Regions from separate parts of the Lactobacillus sp. B4026 genome, predicted to be linked through region 1. Evidence: predicted binding sites of a transcription regulator. Region 1 holds the regulator's gene; each other region holds the start of a gene.
What was found. Region 1 encodes HrcA, which represses chaperone genes, less so after heat shock. Its sites were predicted from a motif close to TTAGCACTCNNNNNNNNNGAGTGCTAA; they were not measured.
Positions count from the first base shown of each region.

Region 2: a site for HrcA is predicted at 2,127-2,153, ahead of groES (co-chaperone GroES). Genes of this name have one in related genera too.
Region 3: a site for HrcA is predicted at 7,178-7,204, ahead of J3U69_RS01000 (ATP-dependent Clp protease ATP-binding subunit). Genes of this name have one in related genera too.

Region 1 is NZ_JAFNPD010000002.1:116,149-127,310, forward strand. It holds gene J3U69_RS02440 (PolC-type DNA polymerase III) at 1-603, shown strand, start outside; gene rimP (ribosome maturation factor RimP) at 709-1,182, shown strand; gene nusA (transcription termination factor NusA) at 1,201-2,466, shown strand; gene rnpM (RNase P modulator RnpM) at 2,485-2,781, shown strand; gene J3U69_RS02460 (ribosomal L7Ae/L30e/S12e/Gadd45 family protein) at 2,784-3,095, shown strand; gene infB (translation initiation factor IF-2) at 3,100-5,745, shown strand; gene J3U69_RS02470 (ribosome-binding factor A) at 5,764-6,126, shown strand; gene truB (tRNA pseudouridine(55) synthase TruB) at 6,169-7,062, shown strand; gene ribF (riboflavin biosynthesis protein RibF) at 7,084-8,016, shown strand; gene hrcA (heat-inducible transcriptional repressor HrcA) at 8,156-9,205, shown strand; gene grpE (nucleotide exchange factor GrpE) at 9,218-9,811, shown strand; gene dnaK (molecular chaperone DnaK) at 9,830-11,162, shown strand, end outside.
Region 2 is NZ_JAFNPD010000016.1:9,591-20,752, reverse strand. It holds gene J3U69_RS10285 (ABC-F family ATP-binding cassette domain-containing protein) at 1-1,061, opposite strand, end outside; gene J3U69_RS10280 (redox-sensing transcriptional repressor Rex) at 1,375-2,016, shown strand; gene groES (co-chaperone GroES) at 2,198-2,482, shown strand; gene groL (chaperonin GroEL) at 2,499-4,130, shown strand; gene J3U69_RS10265 (SLAP domain-containing protein) at 4,311-5,510, shown strand; gene J3U69_RS10260 (DUF969 domain-containing protein) at 5,701-6,369, shown strand; gene J3U69_RS10255 (DUF979 domain-containing protein) at 6,370-7,308, shown strand; gene pcp (pyroglutamyl-peptidase I) at 7,330-7,977, shown strand; gene mutS (DNA mismatch repair protein MutS) at 8,151-10,733, shown strand; gene mutL (DNA mismatch repair endonuclease MutL) at 10,736-11,162, shown strand, end outside.
Region 3 is NZ_JAFNPD010000001.1:179,399-190,560, reverse strand. It holds gene J3U69_RS01045 (GTP pyrophosphokinase) at 1-588, opposite strand, end outside; gene J3U69_RS01040 (CYTH domain-containing protein) at 1,094-1,717, shown strand; gene J3U69_RS01035 (DsbA family protein) at 1,812-2,447, shown strand; gene J3U69_RS01030 (competence protein CoiA family protein) at 2,433-3,281, opposite strand; gene J3U69_RS01025 (adaptor protein MecA) at 3,356-4,069, opposite strand; gene spxA (transcriptional regulator SpxA) at 4,178-4,576, opposite strand; gene ptsP (phosphoenolpyruvate--protein phosphotransferase) at 4,783-6,516, opposite strand; gene J3U69_RS01010 (phosphocarrier protein HPr) at 6,516-6,782, opposite strand; gene J3U69_RS01005 (hypothetical protein) at 6,895-7,077, opposite strand; gene J3U69_RS01000 (ATP-dependent Clp protease ATP-binding subunit) at 7,246-9,450, shown strand; gene J3U69_RS00995 (DUF1827 family protein) at 9,573-9,854, shown strand; gene J3U69_RS00990 (peptide chain release factor 3) at 9,885-11,162, opposite strand, start outside.

The DNA.
Region 1 (11,162 bases):
GACATGGCAGTTTTGAAGAAAAATGATAAAATACCTGACTGGTATATTGAATCTTGTCTAAAGATTAAATATATGTTCCCGAAGGCCCACGCGACTGCTTATATTCTAATGGCTTTGCGGATTGCTTGGTTTAAAGTATATTACCCTGAAATATACTACACTGCTTACTTTTCTGTGCGGGCTGACCTCTTCGACTTAGTAGCAATGAGTCATGGTAAAAATACTGTCAAAAAAGCAATGGCGGATATTCAAGAAAAGGGTAATGATGCCTCAGCAAAGGATAAAAGCTTATTAACTGTTTTAGAAATTGCAAATGAGTGTCTTGAGCGGGGAATTAAGATTAAAATGGTTGATATCAATAATTCGGAAGCAACTAATTTTAAGATTATTGATAAGCACACTATTTTGGCTCCGTTTAACGCTGTTCCCGGTCTAGGAAATAATGCCGCAAAGCAAATCGTGGCTGCTCGGACCGAGCAAGAATTTCTCTCCAAAGAAGACTTATCTAAGAGAGGAAAAGTTTCGCAAACAATTATGGATTATTTAGAAGAAAATGAAGTTTTGGAAGGGATGCCTGACCAAAATCAACTTTCACTCTTTTAAATTTTGCAGTATTAATATAATTATGGTATACTTCTTAAAGAAGTTCGAATAAATGATTCGGAGTGAGCAAGTTTTGCTCACTCTTTTTATTACGGAGGAAAGTACTTGGCGAAAGTTAAAGATTCTGTACTTGCAGAGATCAAACCAATCATTGAACAACGCAATGATGAATTTGTAGATATTGAATACGTAAAAGAAAAAGGTCAAAATTATTTAAGAATATATGTTGACCGCGAAAATGGAATTGATATGGACGAAATAGCTGGACTTAGCGAATTAATTTCCGCCAAGTTAGATGAAATCGAGCCTGATCCATTCCCTGATCCTTACGTTTTAGAATTATCTTCTCCTGGTATCGAACGACCTTTAAAATCTGAGAAGGATTGGCAAAAAGCACTGAATAATTACGTTCACGTTGGCCTTTACCAAAAAGTTCTCGGTGAAAAAGAATACGAAGGTACGTTAAAGTCATTTAATACTGATGAAATCGAATTAGAAGTAAAGATAAAAACAAGGCGGAAACAATTAACTATTCCCCGTAAGTTAATTGCAAATATACGTTTTGCAATTGAATTTTAGAAAGGCTGATTAAAACTTATGTCTAAAGAAATGCTAGAGGCGTTTGCTACTTTAGAAAAAACAAAGGGTATCAAACAAGATGTGATTGTTGAAGCTATCGAGGCAGCGCTTGTTGCGGCATATAAAAAGAATTATAATCAGGCAACCAATGTTGTTGTTGAATTTGATGAACGCCGAGGCGATTTCAAATTAATGACTGAGAAAGTTGTTGTTGAAGAAGTTCACGATGACAGACTGGAGATCAGTTTGAAAGATGCCTTAGCCATTAATAAAGCATACGAATTGGGCGATAAAATCAGATTTGAAGTTGCACCTAAGAACTTTGGTCGAATTGCTGCACAAACAGCTAAACAAGTTATTATGCAACATTTGCGGGAAGCTGAAAGAAACCATATCATTAACGAATATTCACAATATGAAGATGAATTGATTACGGGTACAGTTGAACGGCGCGACAACCGCTTTGTTTATGTTAAAATTGGTAATGTTGAAGCTGTTATGCCTAGAAACGACCAGATGCCTAACGAAACTTATAACCCTCAAGACCAAATTCGGGTACTTGTCACTCATGTTGGTTCTGATACCAAGGGCGCACAAATTACTGTTTCACGGACAGCCCCTGATATGGTTAAGCGTCTTTTTGAACAAGAAGTTCCTGAGATTTACGATGGGACAGTAGAAATTGTTTCGATTGCGCGTGAAGCGGGAGACAGAACTAAGATTGCCGTTAAGTCTAACGATCCAAACATTGATCCTGTTGGTACTTGTGTCGGTCAACGCGGTGCCCGAGTTCAAAACGTAGTTAATGAACTAGGTGGCGAGAATATTGACGTCGTTAAGTATGAAGAAGATCCGTCTGATTTTATTGCCAATGCATTGAACCCTGCAGAAGTTATTGCGGTTCAATTTGGCGATGAAGAAGATGAAAAAAGTGCATTGGTAATTGTTCCGGATTACCAGTTATCGCTTGCCATTGGTAAAAAGGGTCAGAATGTTCGTTTAGCTGCTCGGCTAACGGGCTACAAGATTGACATCAGGCCAGAATCAGAAGTTGAGTTTGTCGATGAAAGCTCAAACGAAGCCAATCAGGAAAATGAAGATGCCGCTTTAAACGATGTAGTAGATGAAGCCGCTGAAGATATTGCTGATTCCGTTTCAGCTGACGATGATTCTTCAGTTGATGATGAAGATGAGAATGCCGCTACTTCTACTCAAGAAGATGAAGAAACAGAGCAAGATGCTGAACTAACTTCTATTGAAAGTGAAGATACTGTCGACGAATAAGGCAGGGGGTGAACTCTTTTGAAAAAAAGAAAAATTCCGATGCGGAAAGATTTATTAACCAATACCATGCAACCGAAAAAAGAGTTAGTTCGGATTGTAATTGATAAGGAAAAAAACATTTCTGTTGATCCTACAGGGAAAAAGCCAGGACGTGGTGCATATGTATCGCTTGATCCTGATAAAATTGAGCAAGCAAAAGAAAAAGGAGTTCTTGAGCGAAGCTTAGGTGTTAAAATCGCCGCTTCATTTTATGAAGAATTATATTCCTATGTTGATCATCAAAAAGCAAGAAAAGAATTGTTTGGTGATGATTAAAGTTGCAAAATAGACAAAAGGCATTGAATTTGCTAGGGCTTGCTGAGCGAGCTGGTAAGCTTGTTTCCGGTTTGGAAATCGTATCAGTTGGCTTAAAGGCAAAAAAAGTTAAAATAGTAATTTTGGCTAATGATAGTCACGCGGATACAAGCGAAAAGCTTACTCGAATTGCTAAGCAAAATGATGTTACTGTCATTTCTGAATTCAGCAGTAGCGAGATATCGCATGCAATAGGTAAAAACCGTAAGGTATTGGGGATTACTGATACAGGTTTTTGCAAAGCGTTAATACAAAAGATAAATGAAGGAGTGTGATTTGATGGCTAAGAAAAGAATCTATGAAATTGCAAAAGATTTAGGCATCGATAATAAAGATGTGGTCAATAAGGCGAAAGACCTTGGCTTTGATGTAAAAAATCATATGTCATCACTAGAGGATTCACAAGTGAATCAGTTAAAGGGTAGTTTTCGTAACCCCGCTCCCGCCAAAAAGCAAGAAAAAGCTGCTAAAAAGAGTAGCAAGATTAAGATTTCTGTTACTTCCATCCGTAAAAATGAGAAAAACCATGAAGACGGTAAAAGTAATAAGAACAATCGGCACAATAATAATCACCGTTCAAACAACCGCAATCGCAAAGAGCAAGATCATTCACAGCAACGTTCTAACCGAGAACAATCCACAAGAACACAGAAACCCGCTGCACAAGATCTTTTGAAGCAATTAAAACAAAAACAGAGAGTTGAAGAGAGTACGCTGAATCGTCAAACTGAAAAGGCTCGTGAGTCTTATAAGAATAATACAAGTAAACCACAAGAAACTAAGGAAGAAACCAGTGCCAAGAAGCAAGAAGTTGTTAAAGTAAAGAAAGTTGAAACTTCTGCTCCTAAAGTGACCGGTCCTAAAATTATTAAGCCTTCGCCAGCTAGAATGAAGCAAAACCAAACTGCTACTTCAGAGCGGCCAAAGGCTATCGACAATAATTCTGTTCCAGAGCCTGCCAAAGAAGAAAAGCGTCGTGGTAATGGCCATAATTCACGTAATAATGGTAAACCAGGTCGCAAAGGAAAGAATCAAGCATTTGGCAATAACAACAATACTTATTCTAAGCACCAAGAGAAGCGTAAGCGCAAGAATAAGAAACGACAATATGAACAAATGCCGAAAAAGCAGCCAACTCAAAGAAAAGAGCGTCCATTACCAGAAACTTTAGTTTATGAAGTTGGGATGAATGCACAAGATTTGGGTAAAATTCTTCACCGTGAACCAGCAGAAATTGTTAAAAAGTTATTCATGCTTGGGGTAATGACTAATCAAAATCAATCTTTGGATAAGGACGCAATTGAACTAGTAGCGGCTGAATACGGAATTAATGCTGAAGAAAAAGTTCATGAGGACATGTCTGATATTGATAACTTATACAATAAGAGAATGGAAGCCTCTAAGGAATCTAAGCATCAGATTAAGCGTCCACCTGTAGTAACAATCATGGGTCACGTCGACCACGGAAAGACGACTTTACTTGATCGTTTACGTCATACTCATGTTACCGACCATGAAGCTGGCGGTATTACGCAAAAGATTGGTGCATATCAGGTCAGAATTGATAATCATTTGATTACCTTCTTGGATACTCCTGGACACGCGGCCTTTTCAAATATGCGTGAACGTGGTGCAGAGATTACTGATATTGTTGTTTTGGTCGTAGCTGCTGATGACGGTGTAATGCCACAAACAATTGAAGCGATTGATCATGCTAAAAGCGCTAAAGTTCCAATCATTGTTGCAATCAATAAAATGGATGCTCCAGGCGCCAACCCACAACATGTTACTGAGCAATTGATGAAGTATAATCTTATTCCAGAAGATTACGGTGGCGATACCATCTTTGTTAATATTTCTGCCAAAACTGGTGAAAATGTTGATGAATTATTGCAAATGATTTTACTTCAAGCTGATGTGATGGAATTAAAGGCTGATCCAAAACAAAAAGCTATCGGTACGGTTATTGAAGCTCGCTTGTCTCGTGGACGTGGTCCAGTTGCCGACTTGTTAGTTCAACAAGGTACTCTTCATACTGGTGATCCAATTGTTGTTGGTAACCGGTTTGGTCGTGTTCGGGTAATGACCAATGATCGTGGTCGGCAGGTTGAAAAGGCAACACCTTCAATGCCAGTTGAAATTACTGGTTTGAATGATGTTCCTGAATCAGCCGATAAGATCGTTGTCTTTGATGATGAAAAGACTGCTCGAAGTGTTGGTGAGCAAAGAGCTCAACAAGCATTACAACAATCACGTGAAAATGTTACTCATGTTACTCTTGATAATTTGTTTGACACAATGAAGAAAGAGAATATGAAGGAAGTCGATGTTGTCTTAAAGGCAGATGTTCAAGGTTCGACAGAAGCTTTGCAACAATCTCTAGAAAAGATTGAGGTAGAGGGCGTTCGCGTTAACATTATTCACGCAGGCGTAGGTGCCGTTAATGAATCTGATGTCACATTGGCTGGTGCTTCCAATGCCTTCATCATCGGCTTTAATGTTCGACCAACGGCAACTGCTAAGTCACAAGCTGAGGCTGATGGTGTCGATATTCGCTTATACAGTATTATTTACAAGGCGATTGATGATGTTAAGGCGGCTATGCAAGGAATGCTTGAGCCAACATACGAGGACAAGGTTGTCGGCAACTTAACAGTTCGTGAAACTTGGAAAGTTTCTAAAGTCGGAACTATTGCTGGTGCTTTTGTTGACTCGGGTTACATCACACGCGATTCTGATGTCAACTTAATTCGTGACGGTGTGGTCATTTATAACGGTAAAGTTGCTTCACTTAAGCGATTTAAGGATGATGCTAAAATTGTTAAGCAAGGTTTTGACTGTGGTTTGACAATTGAAGGCTATAATGACATTAAAATTGGTGATGAATTAGAAGCAGTTGAACAGCAAGAAGTTAAGCCTAACTAGTTTGACGGGGAGGAAAACATGAAACACAGAGTAGGTCGTGTTGAAGGAGAGATCCTCCGTGAATTAACCAAAATTCTGCGGAAAAATATTCGTGATCCACGCGTAAGCGATGTTACAATTACTGCAGTTGAATGTACTAATGATTTGTCGTATGCAACTGTTTACTACAGCATTCTTTCTGAAAATCCAAAAAAGGAAGAAGAAGCTGCTGCAGGACTTGAAAAAGCAAAGGGCATGATGCGTCATTTGCTTGGTCAAATTTTAACAGTTTATAAGGTGCCTGAATTAATTTTCAAGCGAGACAATTCAGTAAAATATGGTAGTAAAATTGATCGACTAATTGCTGAAGTTAAAAAGCAAGATGAAGATCGAAATAATTAACCAAAAAGCGCTGTTGGGCGCTTTTTTAGTGGGTAAGGTAAAATGATAAATGGAATTTTAGTGGTAGATAAAGACAAAGGCATGACCAGTGCTGACGTCGTCTACCATTTACGCAAAGCCCTTCATATTAGGAAAATCGGTCATGCTGGTACTTTGGATCCCGATGTAACTGGTGTTTTGCCAATAGCGATTGGTCAGGCTACCAAGTTAATTGAACTAATGCATACGCAAAATAAGAAATATGTGGGGACAGCTATTTTAGGCTATGCTACTGATAGCTATGATATAAGTGGTAAGGTTCTCAAAAGTCAGAAGTTGACTGATCCGATTGCAAAAGAAGAAATTGAACAGCAAATGCAAAAATTCGTTGGCCAAATTGAACAGGTACCACCAATTTATTCAGCTGTCCGGGTTAATGGTAAGCATTTATATGAATACGCTCGTGAGGGTATCGAAGTAGAACGGCCAAAAAGGCAAGTGCAAATTTTTGCCTATGATACTATGTCTGAACCGGTATTTGATTCAAAAACCAGTTTTCAAGAATTTGATTTTCAAATTGAATGTAGTAAAGGTACATATGTAAGATCCCTTGTTAATGACTTAGGCACCCGGCTCGGGGTTCCAGCCGTGATGAAAACATTACGCCGGACTGCAAGTTCTGGTTTTACCATTGATCAAGCGGTTAAACTTGATCAAATTATTGCTCATCCTGATGAAGTGACCAACTTTATTCAACCAATTGATGCCTTTTTTAAGGACTATGAAACTTGCGATTTAACTAGTGGTCAATGGCTAAAAGTAAAAAATGGCAATTCAATTCCTTTGAAAACGAATGCAAAAAAGGTTGCATTAAGGTACAATAATAGCGTTAAAGCAATCTATCAAAAGGATGATGCTGTTTATCGCCCTGATTTGATGCTGTTACAAAACGAATAGGTGAAATGAAGGTTATTTATCGTGCACATTATCCATTTAACTTACCCCATCGGCGAAAAGCTATTTCCAACTAATATTATCTTAGCGCTTGGTTTTTTTGATGGCGTCCATCTCGGACACCAACAGTTAATTAAAATTGCCAAAAAAAAGGCAGACGACAAGCACTTGCCCTTGGTTGTAATGACCTTTGACCGTCATCCTAAAGAGGTTTACCAAAATTCACAAGTTACCTATATAGATAATTTAGGTGAAAAAGCCTATAAAATGCAAAAACTTGGTGTCGACTATTTATTGGTCATGCATTTTAATGAGCAATTTTGCCAGTTAACTGCACAAGAATTTGTTGATAACATTGTCGTCAAACTGGGTGCTGACACGGTAGTGGCTGGCTTTGATTATACTTATGGTCCCAAAGATATTGCTAATATGAAAAATTTCCCTAAATTTGCTAGAGGCAGATTTGAAATAATTGATGTTCCGAAACAATCTTATGATGGTCAAAAGATTGGCTCGACGGAAATTAAAAAGGCAATTACTGCTGGTCAGATGGACTTAGCAAAAAAACTTTTGGGTGCGCCATATGTTATGTCTGGGACAGTAGGTCATGGTCTGCGTAATGGACATAAATTGGGCTTTCCTACAGCTAATCTAGTATGGGATACTAACAAAGTGGTGCCAAAGGTTGGCGTGTATGCAACCCGAACTAAAATTAAGGGTCAATGGTATGACTCAATGACTAGTGTTGGCTATAATGTAACTATTAATGATAATAAGAAGATTTTTATTGAATCTAATTTATTTGGGTTTAATGAAGAAGCTTATGACGAGGACATGGTTATAAAATGGTACAAGTATACACGTGGTGAGATTAAGTTTGCTAACTTGAACGAGCTAAAAATGCAGATGAAACAAGATGAAGCTGAAATAAAGGCTTATTTTGCCCAGAGAAACTAATAAATTCTTCCGGTTAATTAGAAAACTGCATTTTGTCATAAAAAAGTTTAGCACTCGACTTGACATTCTGCTAAAAACTAGTATCATAATAATTGTTAGCACCTGATAAGTATGAGTGCTAAAAGTGAGGGCGATTTTTATGTTGACCGAACGTCAAGAATTAATTTTAAAGACAATTATTAATGATTTTACGCAAACGCATGAACCGGTTGGATCTAAAACGGTCATGAATCAGTTGCCAATTAAAGTTTCTAGTGCAACTATTCGTAATGAAATGGCTGCTTTGGAAGACAAGGGATTACTTGAGAAAACACACCTTTCAAGTGGACGCGTACCGTCTACAGAAGGGTATCGGTATTACTTAGATAATTTACTTGAACCTCTTCAAATCCCGTCGTCTGTTTACCAGAAAATTGTTAGTCAATTAGATCAGCCTTTTCACCAAGTCAACGAGATTGTACAGGAAGCTGCCAAAATTCTTTCTGACTTGACTAATTACACTGCTTTTGCAGAGGGACCCGAAAATAGTGATTTAACTATCACTGGCTTTCGAATCGTACCGTTATTTAATCGCCAAATTATGGCAATCTTGGTAACTAGTGATGGTAACGTCCATAGCCAAGTTTACAGCTTACCTTATAATGTTCACGGTGATGAAGTAGAAAAAGCTGTGCGGATGATTAACGATGAACTCGTAGGAAAAGCTTTAAGTGAGATAACTCCTACCTTGCTTAATCAGACCTTGGGTAAAAAGCTAACGAGTAATCATGTAAGTGAACTAATTGATTTAGTTGAAGATGTTATTAACGATGCTGCTAGTGAGCAGATGTACGTTGATGGTCAAATCAACTTATTGAATAATAGTTCGTTTGATGATGTTTCTAGCTTGCGTTCACTATATGAATTGATTGATCACAATGATTTGATTTCTAATTTTGTTGATGACAAGACTAATTCAGATGGTGGTAAATATCCGGTACGTGTAAGTTTGGGTTCTGAATTGTCAAATGATTTGTTAAGAGATTATAGTCTGCTTACGGCAGAGTATAGCGTTGGCTCCCATGGCAAGGGCATAATTGCTTTACTTGGCCCGAATAATATGCCATATTCACAAGTTATTGGCCTTTTGGAATACTTTAGAAATGAATTGGCTAAGAAACTACTTGAATATTATGGTAGGTTTAAATAAAGGAGGTTAGCCGTGAGTAAGGAAAAATATGTTAGCGAAAAAGATTTGGCCAAAGATAAAAGTCAAACAGAAAAAGCTACAAAAGATGAAAAAAGCAAAGTAAATACTAAGGCTGACGAACACGAAGATCAAAAATCCGCAGAAAAAAAGCTTGCGGAAAATTTAGCCAAAGCTCAAGAAGAAAAGAAAGACTTGGAGGACAAATTCCTTCGTAGTCAAGCGGAAATGCAAAATATGCAAAATCGCTACAATAATGAGCGTGCACAATTAATCAAGTATGAATCACAATCTTTAGCAAAGGATGTTCTACCAGCAATGGATAACCTTGAACGTGCCTTGAATACTAAAGTAGATGATGAAGCTTCTAAACAACTTAAAAAGGGTGTCCAAATGACTTTGGATTCTTTGATTAAGGCGATGAAGGATCATGGTATCAGTGAAATTGAAGCTGAGGGAGCTAAATTTGATCCTAACTTACATCAAGCAGTACAAACTGTAGAAGCTGAAAATGATGAACAAAAAGATCACGTTGTTCAAGTTTTACAAAAAGGATATTCATATAAAGATCGTACACTAAGACCAGCAATGGTTGTTGTTGCACAATAATTGAAAGGAAGATTATTAATGTCAAAAGTTATCGGTATTGACCTCGGAACCACTAACTCAGCAGTAGCAGTTTTAGAGGGTAAAGAACCAAAGATTATTACTAACCCAGAAGGTAACCGTACCACTCCATCCGTTGTCGCATTTAAAGATGGTGAAATTCAAGTAGGTGAAGTTGCTAAGAGACAAGCAATCACTAACCCTAACACAATTTCATCAATTAAGCGTCATATGGGTGAGACTGATTACAAAGTAAAAATTGGCGATAAGTCTTATACTCCACAAGAAATTTCTGCCATGATTTTACAATACATCAAGAAGTTTTCTGAAGATTATTTAGGTGAAAAAGTTACGGAAGCAGTTATCACCGTACCTGCATACTTCAACGATGCACAACGTCAAGCTACTAAGGACGCTGGTAAGATTGCCGGTTTAGAAGTTAAACGGATCATCAATGAGCCTACTGCATCATCACTTGCTTACGGTCTTGATAAAGATGCCGAAGACGAGAAAGTATTAGTTTACGACCTTGGTGGTGGTACATTTGATGTTTCTGTATTGCAACTAGGTGACGGCGTCTTCCAAGTTCTTTCGACTAACGGTGATACTCACCTTGGTGGGGATGACTTTGATAATAAGATTATTGACTGGCTTATCAAGAACTTTAAAGATGAAAATGGCGTTGACCTTTCTAAAGACAAGATGGCTTTACAACGGTTAAAGGATGCTGCTGAAAAAGCTAAGAAAGATTTATCAGGTGTATCATCAACTCATATTTCTCTTCCGTTCATTTCTGCTGGTGAGTCTGGTCCTCTTCACCTTGAAGCTGACTTAACTCGTGCTAAGTTTGATGAATTGACTGCTGATTTAGTTGATCGTACCAAGATCCCATTTGATAATGCGTTGAAGGATGCCGATTTAACTGTTGGCGATATTGATAAAGTTATTTTAAACGGTGGTTCAACTCGTATACCTGCTGTTCAAGAAGCAGTTAAAAAGTGGGCTGGTAAGGAACCTGACCATTCAATCAACCCGGATGAAGCTGTAGCTTTAGGTGCTGCTATTCAAGGTGGGGTTATCTCTGGTGACGTTAAAGATGTCGTATTACTTGATGTTACACCACTTTCATTAGGGATTGAAACAATGGGTGGCGTCTTCACTAAATTAATTGAGAAGAACACCACAATTCCAACTTCAAAGAGCCAAATTTTCTCAACTGCAGCTGATAATCAACCAGCAGTAGATGTCCATGTTTTACAAGGTGAACGGCCAATGGCAGCTGATGACAAGACTTTGGGTCGCTTTGAGTTAACTGACATTCCTGCTGCTCCTCGTGGTGTACCACAAATCCAAG
Region 2 (11,162 bases), on a different contig from region 1:
ATAGCAACACGATCACCTTTGTTAACTTGCAGTGAAATGTCTTGAACCATTGTCTTAGTCGGGTAGCCAATCGTCAGATCTCGTAAGATTAATACTTCTTTACCTGAGGGTCTTTCACTCTTGAACTTAATCCGTACCTTATTTTTGTGCTTAGGTGGCGTGATTCGTTCCATTTTTTCAAGTTGCTTGCGCCTGCTTTGCGCTCTTTTAGTTGTTTTTGCCCGAACTAAATTCTTTTGAATAAATTCCTCGTCTTTTTTAATTTTTTCTTGTTGCCGTTCGTAAGCTTCTTCTTGTTGCTGATCACGTTGCTTTCGCTGGGCAACATAATCGGAATAATTTCCTTTAAAAGCTGTTAACTTACCAAATTGCAATTCAAAAATTTGGTTAGCAAGATGGTCTAAAAAGTACTGGTCGTGAGAGACAACTAAAATTGCTCCGGAATATGTTTTAAGAAAACCTTCTAGCCAGTCAAGTGTGTCTAGATCTAAATAGTTGGTCGGCTCATCGAGTAAAAGTAGCGGTGGCTTGCGTAATAGCAGTTTGACAAAGGCAAGCCTGGTTTTTTCACCACCAGAAAGATCACCAATAATTTTAGTCCAAGTATTTTCAGGGAAGTTAAAACCATTCAAAATACTTTTAATATCCGCCTGATAGGTATATCCACCTTGTTGTTCAAAATCAAATTGCAACTGGTCATATTGTTTTAAAAGTTGCTTATCTTCCGGATGTTCGGCAATTGCTTGTTGCAAGTCGCGGATTTTTTGTCCTTTTGCAATTAATGGCGCAAAAACGGTCAGCATTTCATCCCAAATGCTCTTACTTTCATCTAAGCCATTTTCTTGCGCAATATAACCCACGTCGATCCCTTTATTAATGGTAAATTCGCCGTGGGTAGCTTCTTCTTCACCCGTCATAATTTTAAGGAGTGTGGTTTTACCAACTCCATTTGGTCCTACAAGGCCAATTCTTGCATTTGAATCAATCGAGAAATTAACGTGATTGAATAGCGTATTGGCACCAAATTGTTTTTCTAAATCGTGTCCTTGTGCAATTATCATATTTTTCACCTAAAGTCTATTTTAGCATATGTGGCAAGACTGCTGGCAACTGCATGAGAAATAAGCCTTTTTTAAGTAAAATTATTTTTTCATCATTAGTAAATTGATTACGAGTATTTGCTCAGTTATTTACAAATAATTTTTTAATTACCATGTAAAGCGGGTTAATTAACAGTAAAATCGTGTTTTGTGATTGTGTTAGATTGTGAAAAAACATTTGCAAATATCAGTAAGTTATAGGTAAAATAATATTAATTGATGAGTGAATTCACAAAAAAGCTCACTAGTGATATTAAGTTGGAGGCTTTTTAAAATGGAAAAAATAAAAATACCTACAGCGACAGCGAAGAGACTGCCGCTTTACTATCGTTACCTAATTATCCTGAATGAAGCTGGTAAAGAAAAAGTTTCATCTACTGAATTATCAGAAGCAGTTCAGGTTGATAGTGCATCAATCCGTCGTGATTTTTCATATTTTGGTGCTTTGGGTAAGCGTGGGTATGGCTATGATGTCAAAAGTCTCCTATCCTTTTTTAAAAAGATTTTAAATCAAGATACTTTAACTAATGTTGCATTAGTTGGTGTAGGTAATTTGGGACACGCCTTGCTCAACTATAACTTCAAACGAAGCAATAACATCCGAATTTCCTGTGCTTTTGATATTAATCCTAAAATTACGGGTAAAATTTTGAGTGGCGTTCCTGTTTATGAAATGAGTGAATTGCAAAAGCAGCTGAGTGACCAACAGATCACCATCGCTATTTTGACAGTGCCGTCAGATTCTGCACAAAAAACAGCGGATGACATGGTCGAAGCTGGCATTAAGGGCATTATGAACTTTACGCCAATTCGGTTATCAGCTCCAACCGGGGTTAGAATTCAAAATGTTGACTTGGCGACTGAATTACAAACCCTCATTTATTTCCTTGATTCGGATAAAGATAAGAATAGATAAATTTATAAAGCCGCCGCTGCAATGGCTAAAGAAAATTAGCACTTTAAGTAAAAAAGTGCTAATTTTTTCTTGCTTTTTTTATTAAAAGGGGGTATTATCATATTTGTAAGTTAGCACTTGGTTAATAAGAGTGCTAACAAATAACAAAAATGATTTTAAATTAAAATTAGGAGGGACAAACGTGTTACAACCAATTGGTGATCGCGTGATCGTAAAAGTTAAAGAAGAAGAAGAAAAGACTGTAGGCGGAATCGTCCTTGCTTCAAATGCTAAAGAAAAGCCAACAGAAGGTGAAGTTGTTGCTGTCGGTGAAGGCAGTTATGCAGAAAACGGCAACAAGATCCCAATGTCAGTTGAAAAGGGCGACGTTGTTCTATATGACAAGTATTCTGGCACTAACGTTGAATACGAAGGTGAAAAATTCTTAGTCCTTCATGAAAAAGATATTTTGGCAGTGGTTAAGTAATTAAGGAGCGAAAATTATGGCAAAAGATATTAAATTCTCGGAAAAAGCAAGACGTTCCCTATTAAAGGGTGTTGATAAGTTAGCTGATACTGTTAAGGCAACAATCGGTCCTAAAGGTAGAAACGTTGTCTTAGAGCAATCTTACGGCAATCCTGAAATTACTAACGATGGTGTTACCATTGCTAAGTCAATTGAATTAAAAGATCACTACGAAAACATGGGTGCTAAATTAGTTGCCGAAGCTGCACAAAAGACTAACGACATTGCTGGTGACGGTACCACTACTGCAGTTGTGTTAACTCAAGCAATCATCCGTGAAGGAATGAAGAACGTAACTGCTGGTGCTAACCCTGTAGGTGTTCGTCGCGGAATTGAAAAAGCTACCAAGGCTGTTGTTGATGAATTACATAAAGTAAGTCACACTGTTTCTTCAAAAGATCAAATTGCGCAAGTTGCTTCAGTTTCATCTGCTTCAAAAGAAGTTGGTGACTTAATCGCTGACGCAATGGAAAAAGTTGGTAACGATGGTGTTATCACAATTGAAGACTCACGTGGTATTGAAACTGAATTATCAGTAGTTGAAGGTATGCAATTCGATCGTGGTTACTTATCACAATACATGGTAACTGACAACGATAAGATGGAAGCAGATTTGGACAACCCATATGTTTTAATTACTGACAAGAAGATTTCTAACATTCAAGACATCTTGCCATTATTGCAAGAGATTGTTCAACAAGGTAAATCATTATTAATTATCGCTGACGATGTTTCTGGTGAAGCACTTCCTACTTTAGTATTGAACAAGATTCGTGGTACTTTCAACGTAGTTGCTGTTAAGGCCCCAGGCTTTGGTGACCGTCGTAAAGAACAATTACAAGATATTGCCGCTCTTACTGGTGGTACAGTTATTACCGAAGATCTTGGTCTTGAATTAAAGGACACAACGATTGATCAATTAGGTAAAGCACGTCGCATCACTGTTACTAAGGACTCAACGACTATTGTTGATGGTGCTGGTTCAGATGAAGCAATTAAAGAACGTGAAGACTCAATCAGAAGTCAAATCGAAGAAACTACTTCAGACTTTGACAAGAAGAAGTTGCAAGAACGTCTTGCTAAATTAACTGGTGGTGTAGCTGTTATTCATGTTGGTGCTGCTACTGAAACTGAGTTAAAAGAACGTCGCTACCGGATTGAAGATGCTTTGAACTCAACTCGTGCCGCTGTTGACGAAGGCTACGTAGCTGGTGGTGGTACTGCATTAGTTGACGTTATCAAGAACGTTGAAGACCTTAAAGGCGACAATGCTGATGAGCAAACTGGTATCAACATCGTTTTACGTGCATTGACTGCTCCAGTACGTCAAATTGCTGAAAACGCTGGTGAAGATGGTTCAGTAATCTTGAACAAATTACAAAGTCAAGACCCTGAAGTTGGTTACAACGCTGCTAACGGCGAATGGGAGAACATGGTTGAATCTGGTATTATTGACCCAACTAAGGTTACCCGTACTGCACTTCAAAACGCTGCTTCAATTGCCGCATTATTATTAACAACTGAAGCTGTTGTTGCTGATATTCCAGAAGACAAACCAGTAGCTGATCCTAATGCTGCCGCTGGTGCCGGTGCTCCAGGAATGATGTAATTTTAAAAAGATTAAATAAAAATCGCTCGGTTGAGCGATTTTTTTGTGCATTTGTTAATTTTACCTACTTAAATAAATATAATAACAATGCTGTTTAAAGTACCTTTACAATAAAAAGACAAAGAATTAATATTAAGTAAACTTTAATGCGATTTGTTTATTTATTGTAGGAGAAGATTAATGCTAAGCAAAAAAATATTAGTAAAAAAATCTCAAAAATGGCCTTTGTATGGCATAGTAAGTACTTTGATGGCTGTTTGCCTTTTAGGCTTAAGTGGCCAGGTAAAAGCAGATAGTAATATTACAGCTTTACCTAAAAGTCAAAATGAAAGCCAAAATGCGCTGACCGAATCAAAGTATGAGGATCCACAGCCTCAACCAGCAGGCCATGAAGTGATTATTCCCACTAATACGAATCTAGCGCATGACACTAGCTATGCAAAACAGTGTGTTTTCAACAGTCAAAATTATCCCGATACTGCTAAATTTTATTGGATAGTGAAGCCACAAACTCTTATTAATGGCCAAGCAAGGGGGATTGTTGGCATTTGGATATCAAATGAAAATATATTACGTCTGAATGTGGTAGTAAAGATTGCTGGTCAAAAGCAAGCTAAATTAATGCATAACGCTTATTTATATGATCATAATGGCAAAAGAAAAAATGATTTAATCTTGCGTGCGGGTTCAACTTTGAATCTCATGGGTAGTAAAAAAATTAAACAGCGAAAATTTTGCTTGCTTGATGATGATAATTACGTTGCTCAAAATAATGTCTTCGGCGTCAACCGTAAATTGCGGCATAATGCTCGCACATATAATCAACTGGGCGAACTAATTAATAAGAAAAGCATTAAAAAGGGTACTGTTGTTAAAACTTATGGTAATCCGGTTAAAATTCGAGGTTTAAAACTATATCCAATTGCTACTGATCGCTATTTGTTAGCTGCTAATTTTAAGGCCAACAACGCAAAGCATGTTGCATCCCAAAAGCAGGTATCTAATAAGCAGGAAAAACGGCTCATGCACAGTAGCTACTTATATAATGAACATGGTCGACGCGTTAATGGCTTAATTTTAGCTACCGGTTCGCGTGTTAAAATTAGCAAATACCATCATTTGGCGGCTGGCCGCTTCTTCTATGCTATTGGCAATGGCTATTATGTACCTGTTCGCAACGTCACTGGTTTAAAAATGGAAAGGGTAAAAGTAGACCATCCCGTTACAGTTTATAATCGTTATGGCCGCAAAATAGGGACTATTCCGGTTAATAAGAAGATCCAAACTTACGGTGATCCCTTTAAATTAAAAGGACAACACTATTACATTGTTGGTAAAGGAAAATTAATTCGTTCACGTGAAATAACTGGGTTTGATTAAAAAACGATCGTTAAACTTTATATAAACAAGAGCAATTCCATTTGGGAATTGCTCTTTATTTTGCAATATATTGGTATATACAATCAGCTTTCTTTATAAACAAAATTTATTATACTGATTTGACAAGAAATTATAATAATATTAGTATGTTTAATTATTATTATTAATTTCTCACAAGGAAGGAATGCTAATGGAATATTTAAGTTTACTTGGCGTTTTAGTGATAGTCGTAGGCTTTGCCTTAGGACTTGACACTGTAGCCGTAGTCATTATTTCGGCTTTGGTCACTGCTTTAGTTTCAGGGATTGATTTCGTTAAATTTTTACAGATTTTAGGTAAAGGATTTATTGATAACCGGATGGTATCGCTCTTTTTCTTAACTTTACCGACAATTGGAGTTATTGAAAGGCACGGTTTAAAAAAGGCTGCAACTAATTTAATTCAAAAATTAAAGAATTTAACTCCTGGGCGTATCTTTGATATCTATACTGGAATTCGTGGTTTAGCAAGTATTTTTGGTATTTCCTTTCAAGGTCAAATCCAATTTATTGCACCTTTAATTAATCCTATGGCTCAGGCTGCAGGCTCAATTAAAGGAGAATTAACAGAGCTAGAAGTAGATCAGATTAAAGGGCGTGCTGCAGCTAGTGATAACTTTGGTAATTTTTTTGCTCAAAACTTATTCTTTGCTTCTTCGGGAGTTCTAATGATTACTAGTTCAATGAAATCTTTAGGTCATCCAATTGAAGCTTCAAACGTTGTTTTAAACTCAATACCAATCACTTTAATCGCATATGTTTTATGCTTAATTTACAATCATATGTTTGATCAAAAGTTAAAAAATAAGAAGGTGAAATAAATGACAGCTTTAGTTAATAATCTTCTATTGGCCTTTTTTGTAATAATCGGACTATTCTTTTTAGCAGCTGCCATTGAATCTTGGCGTGACCAAACTAATCCGGCTCGCTGGGGGACAGGACTTTTCTGGTTTATTTTTGCAATCATCTTTAGTATTGGCCAATGGATTCCATATGAAATTAGTGGCGCTTTGCTTTTGGTAAACGGATTGTTATCATTATTAAAGCAAGTCAAAGTTGGTAAAATTAAGGAGTTACCCGAAAAGGTTGCGGATAAGACCGTTAAGCGAATTGGTAATTGGATTTTTTTCCCAAGTATTTTGCTGGCAGTCTTAGCTCTTTTACTTGCCAAATTTACTCCTTTAAGTAAAAGCAAATTAGGAGGACAAGTTGCAATTGGTATTGCTGCGGTGGTATCTCTAATTGTTGCAATGATTTTAACTAAATCGAATGGCAAGGTTGCTTATGAGGATACTCAGCGGATGGTTCGTTCAGCTGGTTCAGCTGGTATCATACCGCAATTACTTGCCACACTTGGTGTAGTCTTCACTGCTTCAGGTGTTGGCCAAGTAACTGCCAAAGCTATCTCAGGTCTTTTTCCAGTTGGAAATCGTCTGCTTGGTGTTATCCTATATTGTTGTGGAATGGCGATTTTCACTGCAATTATGGGTAACGCATTTGCTGCTTTTGCCGTTATTACTGCTGGTATTGGTATTCCATTTGTTGTTGCCCAAGGTGGTTCACCAGTGGTTGTTGCTGCTTTAGGAATGACAGCCGGTTATTGTGGTACGTTATTGACACCGATGGCTGCTAACTTTAACTCACTACCAGTTGCTTTGATGGAAATGAAGGATTCTTTAGGAGTTATCAAGCAACAGTTTCCGATTGCAATTATTATGCTGCTCGTACACATCGTTTTGATGTATTTCTTAGCTTTTTAGTTTTTAGAAAAGAGAAAAACAATGAAAATTTTAGTAACAGGTTTTGATCCTTTTGGTGATGATAAGATTAATCCAGCTATTGAGGCTGTTAAGGGCTTACCCGATCAGATTGCTGGAGCCGAAATCGTTAAGGTAGAAATTCCAACAGTGTTTGGTGATTGTGCAACTGTTGTTCATGATGCCATTGTACGGGAAAAGCCAGATTATGTTTTAAATATTGGCCAAGCTGGCGGTCGGTTTGCTTTGACTCCTGAACGGGTAGCCATCAATTTTGATGATGGTCGAATTGCTGACAATAAGGGTTACCAGCCAATTGCTACGCCAATTCATGAAGACGGACAGAATGCTTACTTTACACAATTGCCAGTTAAAGCAATGGTTAAGGCTATTCGTGAAGCAGGTTTGCCAGCACTTGTTTCAACAACGGCTGGGACATTCGTTTGCAACCATATTATGTATCAAGTTCAATATATGATTGACAAAGAATTCCATGACTTAAAAGCAGGTTTCATGCACATTCCGTTTTTACCAGAGCAAGTCGTTGCTCGTCCTGAAACACCAAGTCTTAGTTTGGCAGATGATGTTAAGGGAATTACGGCCGCAATTACTGCAATCGTTGAAATGGACGGCAAGCCTGATTTGCAAAGTGTTGAAGGTCATATTGCTTAATTTTAACCTTACTTTGTGAAAGCTAGAAGATAGCCATTTTGCATTTTTAATTAATAGAAAAAATAAGATCGTTTAATTGCGGTCTTTTTTCTTTTGAATCGGTGTTTAGCGTATAATGATAAAAGTAAAGTAGAAAAGAAGAGGAATAAATGGCGAAAGCAAACTTAACTCCAATGATGGAGCAATATCATGAAATTAAAAAGCAATATCCCGATGCTTTTCTTTTTTATCGCGTCGGTGATTTTTACGAATTATTTGAGGATGATGCAGTTAAGGGGGCCCAGATTCTTGAGCTGACTTTAACTCACCGGTCCAACAAATCTGAGAATCCAATCCCAATGGCTGGAGTCCCTCACGTTGCGGTTGATTCTTATGTTGACACCTTAGTTGAAAAGGGCTATAAAGTTGCACTTTGTGAACAATTAGAGGATCCCAAAGAGGCTAAGGGAATGGTTAAGCGGGGAATTATTCAGCTAGTAACCCCTGGAACTTTAATGAACGATAAGCCAAGTGAGGCCAAGGAATCTAATTACCTAACTTCTGTAGTAACCACCAAGAACTGCTTTGGCTTAGCATACAGTGACTTATCAACCGGTGAAATCTTTGCAACCCACTTAAAAACTTTTGCAGCAGTTTCTAATGAATTGTTGTCGTTGAGGACGCGAGAAGTTGTCTATAATGGTCATCTTAATGCATCTGACAGCGATTTTTTACATAAAGCTAATATTACTGTTTCAGAGCCAGCAGAGTTGACCGGTAAACATGCGGAAATATCTTATGCCCAGCAAAATTTGACTAATCAGGCTGAAAAAGATGCTGTTAAGCAGCTTGTAGGCTATTTACTCCAGACTCAAAGACGTAGCTTAGCGCACTTGCAAATTGCTAAAAGCTATGAAGTAAGTCAATATTTACAGATGTCGCATACTGTACGCGATAATTTGGAACTGACTGCTTCAGCTAAGACTGGTAAGAAGATGGGCTCGTTATTTTGGGTGCTCGATAAAACGCATACTGCAATGGGTGGGCGGCTATTAAAGCAGTGGCTTGCTCGACCATTATTATCTGTAGAGGAATTAACTAAGCGGCAAGAAATGGTTCAGGCCTTGCTTGATGGCTACTTTACCCGTGAAAATGTGAACGACGCGCTAAAGGGTGTTTATGATCTAGAGCGTTTAACTGGTCGGATTGCCTTCGGGAATGTCAATGCCAGGGAATTATTACAGCTTGCTCATTCACTTCAAGCCGTACCGTCTATTTTAAGTTCGTTAAAAGAGTCTGATAGTGCTATTTTGCAAAAATTTGCGTCAGGGATTGACCCTTTAAGTGGAATTGCCGATTTGATCAGTTCTACAATTGTGGATCAGCCACCAGTTTTAACAACTGAAGGGGGACTTATTCGCAATAATGTTGACCAACAACTAGATCGTTACCGGGATGCCATGAATAATGGTAAAAAGTGGCTAACTGAGATGGAACAAACCGAACGACAAAAAACGGGAATTGATAACCTTAAAGTCGGTTACAACAAGGTTTTTGGCTACTATATCCAGGTAACAAATTCGAATAAAAATAAGGTACCACTTGATCGCTATACCAGAAAGCAAACCTTGACAAACGCTGAGCGCTACATTACGCCTGAACTTAAGGAACACGAAAACTTAATTTTAGAAGCCCAAACTAAGTCAACTGATCTAGAATACGAGTTATTTGTTAAATTGCGTGAGGAAGTAAAGAAATATATTTCTGCTCTGCAAAAACTAGCTGGTCAAATTGCTGCTTTAGATGTTTTTTGTTCCTTTGCCCAAGTAGCTGAAGAAAATAATTATTGCCGACCAAAATTTCACACATCTAATCAGGATGTTAAAGTTGTTTTAGGCAGGCACCCGGTTGTTGAAAAGGTAATGAAGGCTGGTTCGTACATCCCCAATGATGTCAGACTTGACCAAGATACGGATATTTACTTAATTACTGGTCCTAATATGTCCGGTAAAAGTACATATATGCGGCAAATGGCTTTAATTGCAGTGATGGCCCAAGTAGGCTCTTTTGTTCCGGCCGATAGTGCTGAGCTGCCAATTTTTGATCAGATTTTTACCAGAATTGGTGCTGCTGATGACTTAATTTCTGGTCAAAGTACTTTTATGGTTGAAATGACTGAGGCAAATGAAGCCTTACAAAATGCCACTAAGAGAAGTCTGGTCTTATTCGATGAAATTGGTCGTGGGACAGCTACCTATGATGGAATGGCTTTAGCTGGCGCAATCGTGCAGTATTTGCATGATGAAGTAGGGGCAAAAGTGTTATTTGCAACGCACTTCCATGAACTGACTGATCTTGAGCAAACATTGCCAAGGCTGAAGAACATTCATGTTGGTGCAACTGAAGAAAACGGCAAACTAATTTTTCTCCATAAAATTTTGCCAGGCCCAGCTGACCAAAGTTACGGTATTCATGTTGCTCAACTTGCTGGCTTACCCCGCAAGGTTTTACGCAAAGCGACAAAATTATTAAACCGTCTAGAAGCCCAAGGCAGCAATTTAGGACCGACCTCGGCACAGCTTGATTTATTTAGTAGCAATGAGGAGCCAGAAACTGTGACAGATCAGGAGCTGGCACCAAGTACTGAAACTGAATTGTCGGACAAGGAAAAAGATGTTTTGGATGAAATATCTAATCTCTATTTAGCTGATCAAACGCCACTTCAAGTAATGCAACTGGTAGAAAACTGGCAAGATGATTTAAAGGATGAGAAATAATCATGGCCCAAATTCACGAATTATCGGTTAATCTGTCTAATCAAATCGCGGCTGGAGAAGTAATTGAACGTCCAGCCAGTGTAGTTAAGGAATTGCTGGAAAATGCAATTGATGCCAAAAGTACGCGAATTCGGATTGATTTTATTGATGCCGGTTTAAAACAAATTATTGTTCAGGATAACGGAACGGGGATACCAAATGATCAGATTGATCTTGCTTTTACCCGGCATGCTACAAGTAAAATAAGTAACGAGCATGATTTGTTTAATGTTGGCACACTTGGCTTTCGGGGCGAAGCCCTGGCATCAATTGCAGCTGTAAGTCATGTTGAGATCTTAACTAATTCCGGTGGAGCTAGTGGCACGCGGGCTGAATTTGCGGCTGGCGTTAAAAAAGCACAAGAAGAAGCGGCAGCTACCAAGGGCACAC
Region 3 (11,162 bases), on a different contig from region 1:
TTCCTGAACCTCATCTTTAATCAAAGACATTTCTTCGTCAAGTTTATAAGCCGTTTCTGCAGTTGACTTTAATCTTTTAGAAATGTCTTCTGGGTAAGAACCCTGGTATTTATAATTTAGGGTGTGTTCAACGGTTGCCCAAAAGTTCATTGCTAAAGTTCTAATTTGGATTTCTGCTAATAATTTTTTTGATCCTTCGGGTAAATAAACGGTGTAAGAAATAACCATGTGATAAGAGCGGTAGCCTGAAGGTTTAGCATTTTTAACATAATCACGCTCTTCTAAGACCTCCATGTCATCACGATCATGGATTAAATCCACTACTTTATAGATATCATCAACAAATTGACAAACAATTCTAATGCCAGCAATGTCCTGCATATCAGTCTCAATTACATCGGGACTGATTACACGACGTTCCATTTTTTCTTTGATTGAATCTACTGTTTTTACTCGTCCAACCACAAATTCAATTGGCGAGTGTTCACCCTTGGTCAAAAAACTTTGACGCAAGGACCGAAACTTTACTTTTAATTCACGAACAGCCTCGTTATAAGGCCACAAAAAATTATCCCAGTCAATATTCATAGAAATAATTCCTTTCTCTACAGCACATTCATTTTAACATAAAACAAATGATAGCAATTTCATTCAGACAAGCTAATTATGCAAAAGTTAAGCATTTGCTTTTACCAAAAAGCCCTGATTGCAGTACTTTTTGCTTTTTTTGCTACTAAAGCAACGCGACATAAACGATAATCTAAAATTATGATAAATTTATTAATCTGTGTTAAAAGATTAGTCCTAATCTTCCCTTTTTATTATTTTTCAAACCAATTTTTTGACTATTAAAGTAAAAAAGGTACAAAATGATAAACATTGATACATTATAATTAAGAGTAAACAAACTACGTGTTTTTAACAATGCAAACTGAGCTAAACGATGTTTACACGTTCGTACTTTTTCAAATCTGATAATAGATACATGAAAAATGCACCTTTTTGATGAGGGCCTACTTTTGTTAAAGCTGAACTTCGTTTTAACGTAAAATCAAGCCTTGATCAATATTTATTAAAAGAAAAGGATAGTCGGATGTCAAAAAATAATGAAATCGAAGCTAAAATAATTTTGCCTGAGCAAGTTTACCAACAACTATGTGGTGATTTTAATATCAAAACCTGCTTTACCCAGGAAAACTATTACTTTGACACAAACAATGGCTTACTAAAGGATAATAATATCAGCTGCCGGATCCGGCTCTTTGATAATAGTGCGGAACAAACACTCAAAGTTCCGCATCAAAACCCAGTCCAACAAAAATTTCATGAGGCAACAGAGATTAATGATTCACTGCCACTTGAGCAAGCCCAAAATCTTATAAAGCAAAGTGCTCAGCTGCAAGAAATTTCTTTCAGTGGAAATGTTGGTCATTTTTTACAAAGTCATTTTGCTGCTGCTAGTCAATTACACCTGCAAACATACAGTAAGACCAAGCGAATTTTGGCAGTTGGTCCGCAAGATTGCGAGTTAACTTTTGACAAAAGCCAATACCCTGACGGTTATCAGGACTATGAATTAGAAATTGAAAATCCTGATCCTGAGCTAATTAAAGCAGTTCTAGCAAAATTAAAAGATAAGTATCATATCGTACAAAACTTTTCTAATACAAACCAAGCAAAAATTGCACGCGCTTTCAAACATCGTGGTAAAATGTAAGTGAAAGTATATTTTTTGGTTATAGGATAGATATTTGGTAGAGTTATATTTAATTAAATAATCAAGATTAATCAAGTTATGGAGGAGCCTGATCATGTTTGAGATATTTCTTTTTGTCAATCCCATTGGTTTATATTGTTATGATACGGAAGTATTAATCAAGGACGCAATTGACGAACTCAACATAAATTCCTGCTTTCATTTTATTCCCGTTACGAATTCGAAAGTCATTAAAGAAGACATCATTAGAAGAAAAACTAGCGGACAAATTATAAATGATATTCCGGAATACACAATGGCTTCTTATCAAGCATTACGTAATTACCATGCAATTAAATTCGAATATGGTAATAGAAAAGCACGTTGCTATTTAGTTAGCTTACAAAAAGCTGTTAGTGGCGATTTTAATGTTTACTCACAGGATTTACCTGAGCAGGTAGCATTAGATTTAGGGTTAGATTTTAATCGCATTAATAGTTCTAAAATAAGTAAATACGTTGATGATTCCATTCAGCAAGACAAAGATCTTGCCCGTAAATTTAACGTTAAGAATATACCAACAACAATTATTTTTAATGAAAGTGGTAATTATAACGGAATTTTACTTGAAGGAATTGTAGCTCATGATAAGTTAATTGCACTTTTCAAAAATAGTGCTTGTAATCAAATTCCTGACGAACCAAAAGAAGAAAATAGCTATTACCCAACACGACATTTACGCTTGATGTAAGAATAATGTGATGTTGTCGGGTGACTTTACTGGTCTGAATCGTTCATAAACCCAATTAGGCAGATCATTAATTGTCAGGTGGTTTTGGTAAAGTTGAGCAGCAATGCGCAAGCCTTTAGTGCTTTTTTGCATTATTTGTGTTTGCAAGTAGCTTTTTTGTGCTCGCGGGTCAACATGATAAGTGATTAATTGGGGCTGAAAGTGCCACAATTGCCATAGTCCACTCTTACTTAAAGCAAAATTCGTTGACTGATACTGGATACGGTTAGTTAAAGGCTCACGTTGGACGTTAAACTTTAACCGTAAAATTTTTTGATAAGGGTTAATTTCAAAATAATAATTATGCCACAACTTATTTTCACGAAAGAAAATGAGTTGTGACTTTTTTATTTCTCGCGTTAAATAATGCCGTTTGCCTACTAGCCAGATATCTTTAATTCCATTTTGCCTGTATAAGAGATGGCGATGATTATATTCTGCTTCGCTTAAAGGCGCACATTGGACTTCAAATGCCAACCTGGGACTTGCTAAAACGTCTGCCCTTAGTTGACCAGAAGCTAAAGTTACCTCTGTTTGTGCACTGAATTTTGCCTGCATAAGAGCAATTTTTAGTAGGTTCTTACTTCGTGCATGCTCATCTTTTTCTCCAGCCAAATTAACCTCTCCTGGTTGATGCCTAAAATAAGCAGTACCAGCCTTTACCACTAGCTGCACTTCTTGAGAGCAATGCGGACAAAAATAATGATTTTTCTTCTTTTTAACTAGTGCATTTTTCACTTTTTCTGCTTCATCAATTGCGGTCACTAATTTATTATTCCAAAAAGCTGCATACATAATTTTCACCCATTATTAAGTACGCAAAAAAAGGCAAGATTCACTTGCCTTTTACTTTTTATTCAAATAAATTATTAGTGCTTCAAATGGCTAAAATAATGACGTAACTGTCCAAGGGCATCACGTTCAATTAAACACTTACCCGTTGTTCTAACCCGAGCCATATCAGTCGCTTTTACTTTTGTACCGTATTCGTTAGCAATAATCCAAGCATCTTCTGGTTTAATTTCAACGTAATTTTCATCTGTAAATGCTAAATCAAGATAAAACAACCCACGTTCAAAATAAAGGCTTGAAGAAAGATCACTGGCTAATAAGCTATCTGCAAGTTCCGTTACTTCATTAAAGTCATTAAAACTGTAAGCTTGTTTTTTCTGCAACTTCCAAAAATCTTTTTTAACTTTTGGCTTGTTAGAATCGTTTGTGTCAGCACTATTTGCGTCATCATCTTCTAAATCAAGAAATGAGCGCCGTGAGTCAGTAATTTTGCTTTTTTTCAAATCACCAAAGTCGTTTTCAAACAGCTTAGATAGCTTGTCACGATCCTTTTCAGTAGTCTTAGTAATTAATAAGTCTAAGCCACCATTATTCGGCATTACCTGAAAAGTAACGGGAGCATCTTGACTAAACGAATGGTCAGTATCAATTTCATCCAAAATTGAATAAAAGAATTGTTGGATCTTGTCTTTATCGCCCAGCAAATCTAGAACTTTTAAACCGCGCTTTTCTAACTCGGCTTTATTAATCCTCACGCGGATAGTATTTTCATTAATATGTTCTACTTGCATGAGTTCTTCACCTCCATCAGATCCTTTGTTATATTGTAGCGTATTTTACGAATAAAATAAAAGCGTTAGTTTAAAAAACCAACGCTTTTTTCTTCACTGCTTAACCTATTATAAGTCAGCGATTTTTTGCATCTCTTCGAGTTCAAGACGCCGTACTTTTCTTGGCAAAAACCGTCTAATTTCATCTTCATTGTATCCAACTTGAAGACGACGGTCATCCATAATAATCGGTCGTCTTAGAAGGCTTGGATTCTTTTCCACTAAATCCAGTAGCTGATCAATCGATAAGTCATCTAAATTAACTTTTAATTGTTGAAATGCTCTGGAACGTGTAGAAATAATTTCTTCTGTACCGTTCTCAGTCATCCGTAAAATCTGAATAAGTTCCTCTTTGGTTAAAGGTTCAGAAAATATATTTCTTTCCTTAAAATCAATATTATGCTTTCTTAGCCAAGCCTTGGCTTTACGACATGAGGTACAACTTGGAGATATGTATAAATTTACCATGTGATTCACGCTCCTTTGAACACATTGTTTCAATACTCGTATTATATCATATTACTTCCTTTTTGTAAGCAATATTTGTAATACTATCTATAATTCCATGTTACCTTGTAAAAGTGAATAAACTGTGAATTTTTCCTCAAGAAAAGGTAAAGAAAACGAAAAGGGCCCATTAATATTTATTAATGCGTCCCTTTCATTCTTCATAGTTAATTATTCACTTTTTTCATTAATTCGTCAACTAATTTCTCGTTTTCTTCAGCAGTTTCTGAAACAAAACAAGCTTTATTAGCTAATTCCTTAATGTCCTCAGTGTTAAGTTTCTTCATTAAACTTCTGATTCGCAGAATCGAAGTAGCACTCATTGAATACTCATCAAGTCCCATTGAAAGCAAGATTGGGAACATTGTGTTGTCGCCAGCGGCTTCACCACACATGCCACACCAAATGCCATTTTCATGAGCAGCATCAATTGTGTGCTTAATTAAGCGTAATACTGAAGGATTGGCAGGTTGATACAGGTAAGAAACATTATCATTTCCACGATCAGCGGCCATTGTGTATTGAATCAAATCATTAGTACCAATTGAGAAGAAATCAACTTCCTTGGCAAATTGATCAGCTAAAACTGCAGCAGCAGGAACTTCGATCATCATTCCTACTTCAAGATTTTCGCCAACCTTTACGCCCTTCTTAGTTAATTTATCTTTTTCTTCAGCCAAAATTGACTTAGCTTTACGCAATTCAGCTAAAGTACCAATCATTGGGAACATAATTCCGAGCTTACCGAATGCTGATGCACGCAATAAAGCACGTAACTGTGTCCGGAGGATTTCCTCATTTTGCAATGACAGTCTAATTGCACGTACGCCCAAGAATGGGTTCATTTCTTCAGGTAAGTCCCAGTAATCGAGGTGCTTGTCACCACCGATATCCATGGTTCTGATAATGACTTGCTTGCCATGCATTCCTTCGATAACTTCTTTATAAGCTTCGAATTGATCTTCCTCAGTTGGAAAATCTTTAGAATCCATGTACAAAAATTCTGTTCTGTATAAACCAACAGCTTCAGCACCATTGGCATTTACACCAGCCATATCATTTGGAGTACCAATGTTAGCAGCGATCGTGAATTTCTTCCCGTCAGCAGTTACTGAAGGTTCATTCTTTAATTTTTCCCATTCAGCTTTTTGCTTTAAGAAAGCGTCACTCTTCTTCTTGTAATCAGCTACTTGTTCATCAGTTGGTTCAATTACAGCGTCACCGTTCAAACCATCAACAACTATATTTTGACCATTAGTCACGTCCTTAGTAATTGAATCAGTACCGACAACAGCAGGTAATTCTAATGAACGAGCCATGATTGCTGAGTGAGCAGTCCGACCACCAATATCGGTTACAAAACCTTTGACAAACTTTTTGTTTAATTGCGCAGTATCACTTGGAGTTAAGTCGTGTGCAACAACGATAACTTCATGATCAATTGAAGCAGGATTAGGCAATTCCTTGTTAAGCAAGTGCGCCATAATTCGCTTAGAAACATCACGAACATCCGCAGCACGTTGTTGCATATATGCGTTATCAGTCATTCCTTCAAAAATTGTAATAAATTTTTGAGCAGTTTCATCTAACGCAGCTTCGCTGTTGATCTTTTGCTCCTTGATTTCATTTTCAATTGCACCCGTAAATTCAGGGTCATTCAAAATCATCAAATGTGCTTCAAAGACTTGGGCTTCATCTTCACCTAAGCTCTTTTTAGCGCTGTCGCGAATTTGCTCAACTTCTGCAGTTGAAACTTCAATTGCTTTTTTGTAACGAGCCAATTCACTGTCAACGTCGCTAATTGTCGTCTTTGTATAAGTAAGATCAGGTTCAACCAAGAGATAGGCTGGTGCTACAGCAATACCATCACTTGCAGCAATTCCTTTTAATGTCTTGGTCATTATTCAGCCAAACCCTCTTTTTTCATTGTTTCAGAAATAGCAGCAATTGCGTCTTTTTCGTCATCACCATCAGCACTAATAGTAACATCGGCATTCTTACCAACACCAAGTGACATAACACCCATGATTGACTTCAAGTTAACTGACTTGCCATTGTATTCAAGGTTGATGTCTGAACCAAACTTTGAAGCAGCTTGAACTAACAAAGTTGCTGGACGAGCATGAATACCTGTTTCTGCAATAACATGAAAATCGCGTTTTTCCATTATAAATATCTCCTTTGAATTGAAAAAATCAAACCGGTAGTAAATACCTATTCCTGTATTAGACTATCATTTTTTTGTGAATTAGACAACATAAATGTAACAGTTTACATCATTAAAGTTCAGACTTTGATTGCGTGTAAACTATTTTGCCTCCTCGCAAGGCTTTTCCAGTTATATTCTGTCTTTTACCAAAAGATCTTAAAGCAGCTTGAAAATCAAACGCTTCTTCAGGTTTAACTTCATAATGATCCAATTCACCATTTGCTAACTGCTCCAGAATTTCTTGATAATCCAACTTTACCACCGTTTCTATAAAACATATTCCATCCTTAGCAAAAAAATTGCTAAGGCTTATTTTAGCATATTTACTATGTAGACAGAAAAGGTTTTAAGTTTTAGCACTTGATTATTGCGAGTGCTAATTATATAATTTAATCATTGAAAAGAAAGGCGGTATAACATAATGCTTTGTCAAAACTGTCAAAAGCGACCTGCCTCAATTCACCTTTTTGCAAAGGTCAATGGGCAAAGCCGCGAAATTAATTTATGTCAACAATGCTATCAAGAACTTCAACAACAAGGAAATATTAATATGAGTAATGATAATAATGGTTTCTTTGGCGATTTTAACGATTTATTTAACTTTAGTAACGGCAATAACGGAATGAATGGCAATCCTAACAATCCGGGAATGAACCCAGGTAATCCTGGTAATCCAAATAACGGTGGAAATGGACGCTCACTACTTGATCAATACGGTACTGATTTAACTGCATTAGCGAAAAAAGGTAAGATTGATCCCGTCATTGGTCGCGACAAAGAAATTGCGCGTGTCATTGAAATTTTAAACAGAAGAACCAAAAATAACCCGGTCTTAATTGGTGAGGCTGGTGTTGGTAAGACTGCTGTCGTAGAGGGCTTGGCCCAACAAATTGTGGACGGTTCAGTACCAGCCAAATTACAAGATAAACGAATCATTTCATTAAATGTTGTTTCACTTGTTCAAGGCACCGGAATTCGTGGCCAATTTGAACAGCGCATGCAGCAACTTATCAAGGAACTGCAAGATCACGATGACATCATCTTATTTATTGATGAGATTCATGAAATTGTTGGTGCTGGTAATGCTGAAGGTGGAATGGACGCCGGAAATATTATTAAACCCGCACTGGCTCGTGGTGACTTGCAGCTTGTTGGTGCAACAACCTTAAAAGAATACCGTGAAATTGAGAAAGATTCCGCTTTAGCTCGGCGGTTCCAACCCGTTGATGTTAAGGAACCATCAGTAGCGGAGACTATTCAAATCTTAAAAGGAATTCAAAAGCGCTACGAAGATTATCACCATGTTCACTACACGGATGATGCAATCAAAGCTGCTGCTGAATTATCTGAGCGCTATATTCAAGATAGATTCTTGCCCGACAAGGCTATCGACTTACTTGATGAAGCTGGTTCTCGCATGAATTTGACAATTCCTTATGTTGATAAGGATAAAATGAAGGAACGAATTGATGCTGCACAGCAATTAAAGCAGGATTCTCTTAAAAATGAGGACTACGAAAAAGCCGCTTATTATCGAGATCAAATCGAAAAATACAATAAGATGAAAGATCAAAAAGTCGATCCTGATAAGTCACCAATTATTACTAGCAAGATCATGAACAAGATTGTCGAAGAAAAAACAGGCATCCCTGTTGGCGACTTACAAAAACAAGAAGAAAGCCAACTACAAAATCTTGCTTCAAACTTAAAAGCACATGTAATTGGTCAAGATAAGGCGGTTGATAAGGTTGCCCGCGCAATTCGCAGAAATCGGATTGGCTTTAACAAGTCGGGCCGCCCCATTGGTTCATTTCTCTTTGTTGGTCCAACGGGTGTAGGTAAAACTGAGCTTGCTAAGCAACTCGCCAAGCAAATGTTTGGTTCAGAAGACGCTATGATTCGTTTTGATATGTCGGAATATATGGAGTCATACTCAGTTTCGAAATTAATTGGATCAGCACCTGGCTATGTTGGTTATGAAGAAGCAGGTCAACTAACGGAACGAGTTCGGCGCAATCCTTATAGTTTAATTTTATTAGACGAAATTGAAAAAGCCGATCCTTCAGTGATGAACTTATTCTTGCAAATTTTGGATGATGGCCGTTTAACTGATTCACAAGGACGGACGGTTTCCTTTAAAGATACCATCATTATTATGACGTCTAATGCTGGTCAAGGAATTAAACAAACCAGTGTCGGATTTGCTGCTGAAAATTCTAGTGAACATCCCGACTCCGCTAGAAATTCAATGAGCCAATTCTTCAAACCAGAATTTTTAAACCGACTAGATGATGTCATTGAATTTAATGAATTATCTAAGGAAGACTTAATCAAGATTGTTAACTTAATGCTAAATGAAGTTAACAGTATGGTTAAGAATCAAGGAATGCAAATTACTGTTACCGATGATGCTAAAGAAAAATTAGTTGAAGATGGATACAATCCTGCTATGGGTGCACGTCCTTTACGGCGAATTATTCAAGAAGAAATCGAAGATAAAGTCGCTGATTATAAGCTAGATCACCCAGCTGCTAAAAATCTTTTGGCCAGTGTATCAGATAAGCAAATCATAATTAGTGAACAAGATAATGCCGAATCTGTGCATAGCGCAACAGACGAAGATTAATTACTTTAATTTAAGCTAGTAGTTTTGGATAAATTACAATAAATATTATTTTTTAATAGAGAAAATTGTTTAAAATAGCGTTATACTAAATTAAGAACTACTAGAAGAAACGGGTGAAATCCATGCATTTAATAGATGTAACCAATAGTTATAAGGATCTAGTTCACAGTCAATTGAATTCGACTAATGTTAATTATGTCAAAGTTTATTCATTAGGCAATACTTCTGTCATCTATACCGAAAGTAATGATGCGATCGGAATTGCCTTGGAGAACCACGATCGTCGTATACGTAAGGAAGAAGCAGAATTTGTAATTAAGCGATTAATCAAAGAGCAAGATCCTTCGTACGTGGTAACCTTCGACAAAAGTCAACACTTAATCGAAATTCATATTGACAAGTAAAAAAGAGAGACGGATGTCTCTCTTTTTTGTTTACAATTTTTCTGTTAGTTTTACATCTGGATACTTGTCTTGGAAAAAGCGTTCAGCAAACTGATTTTCAAATAAGAATAGTGGTTGATCATACCGATCTTTAACCAATAAGTTCCGGCTATTCGACATGGCAGGATCTAGCTGGTCTGGGTCTATCCAACGGGCAACCCGGTGGCCTAAACTATTTAATTCCACTTCGGAATTATATTCATTTTTCATTCTGAATTTGAATACTTCAAACTGCAATTGACCAACGGCACCTAAAATGTACTCGTCAGTTTGATAATTACGGTAAAGCTGAATTGCCCCCTCTTGAACCAATTGTGTCATTCCCTTGTGGAATGACTTTTGTTTCATTACGTTCTTAGCAGTTACCCGCACAAAAAGCTCGGGAGTAAATTCTGGCAAAGGAGGATAGACAATTTTATTCTTGCCAGCATAAATACTATCTCCAATTTGAAAGTTGCCAGTATCGTATAAGCCGACGATATCACCAGCCACTGCATCAGAAACTTGGACACGTTCACTTGACATAAATTCAGTTGCATTATTCAACCGGATTGGCTTCCCCGTTCTGGCTAAAGTGACATCAAGCCCCTTTTGAAATTCACCGCTACCAATTCTAATGAAAGCAATCCGATCCCGGTGATTGGGATTCATATTAGCCTGAATTTTGAAAACAAAACCAGAAAATTCTTCGTCATCTGGCGCAAGCGTTTGATCTTTATTAACAACGTGCTCTTGCGGAGCCGGAGCTAATTTTACAAAGCTTTTAAGGAAAGTCTCAACCCCAAAATTGGTTAAAGCTGAACCAAAGAAAACAGGGGTTTGATCACCCTTGATAATTTTAGCAAGGTCAAAAGTGTTACCTGCTTCTTTGATAAGTTCAACTTCTCCAAGCGTATCCTGGAATTGCGGATTTTGACTAAGTGGTTCATCTTCTGCAAGATTACCATCTTGATCTAAGGACAAAAACCGATCTGGACCATCTTTGTGATACAATTCAACTTGATTGTTTGCAAGGTCATATAATCCTTGAAGTGTTTGACCTGAACCAATTGGCCAATTCATTGCCACTCCTTCAATTCCAAGAAGGTCTTCAAGTTCAGCAATCAGATCTAGCGGTGGTCGACCATCACGATCAAGTTTATTCATAAATGTAAAAATGGGAATGCCACGCTGTTTAACGACCTTGAACAGTTTCTTTGTTTGCGGTTCGATACCCTTGGCAGAGTCAATTACCATTACGGCAGAATCAACCGCCATTAATGTCCGGTA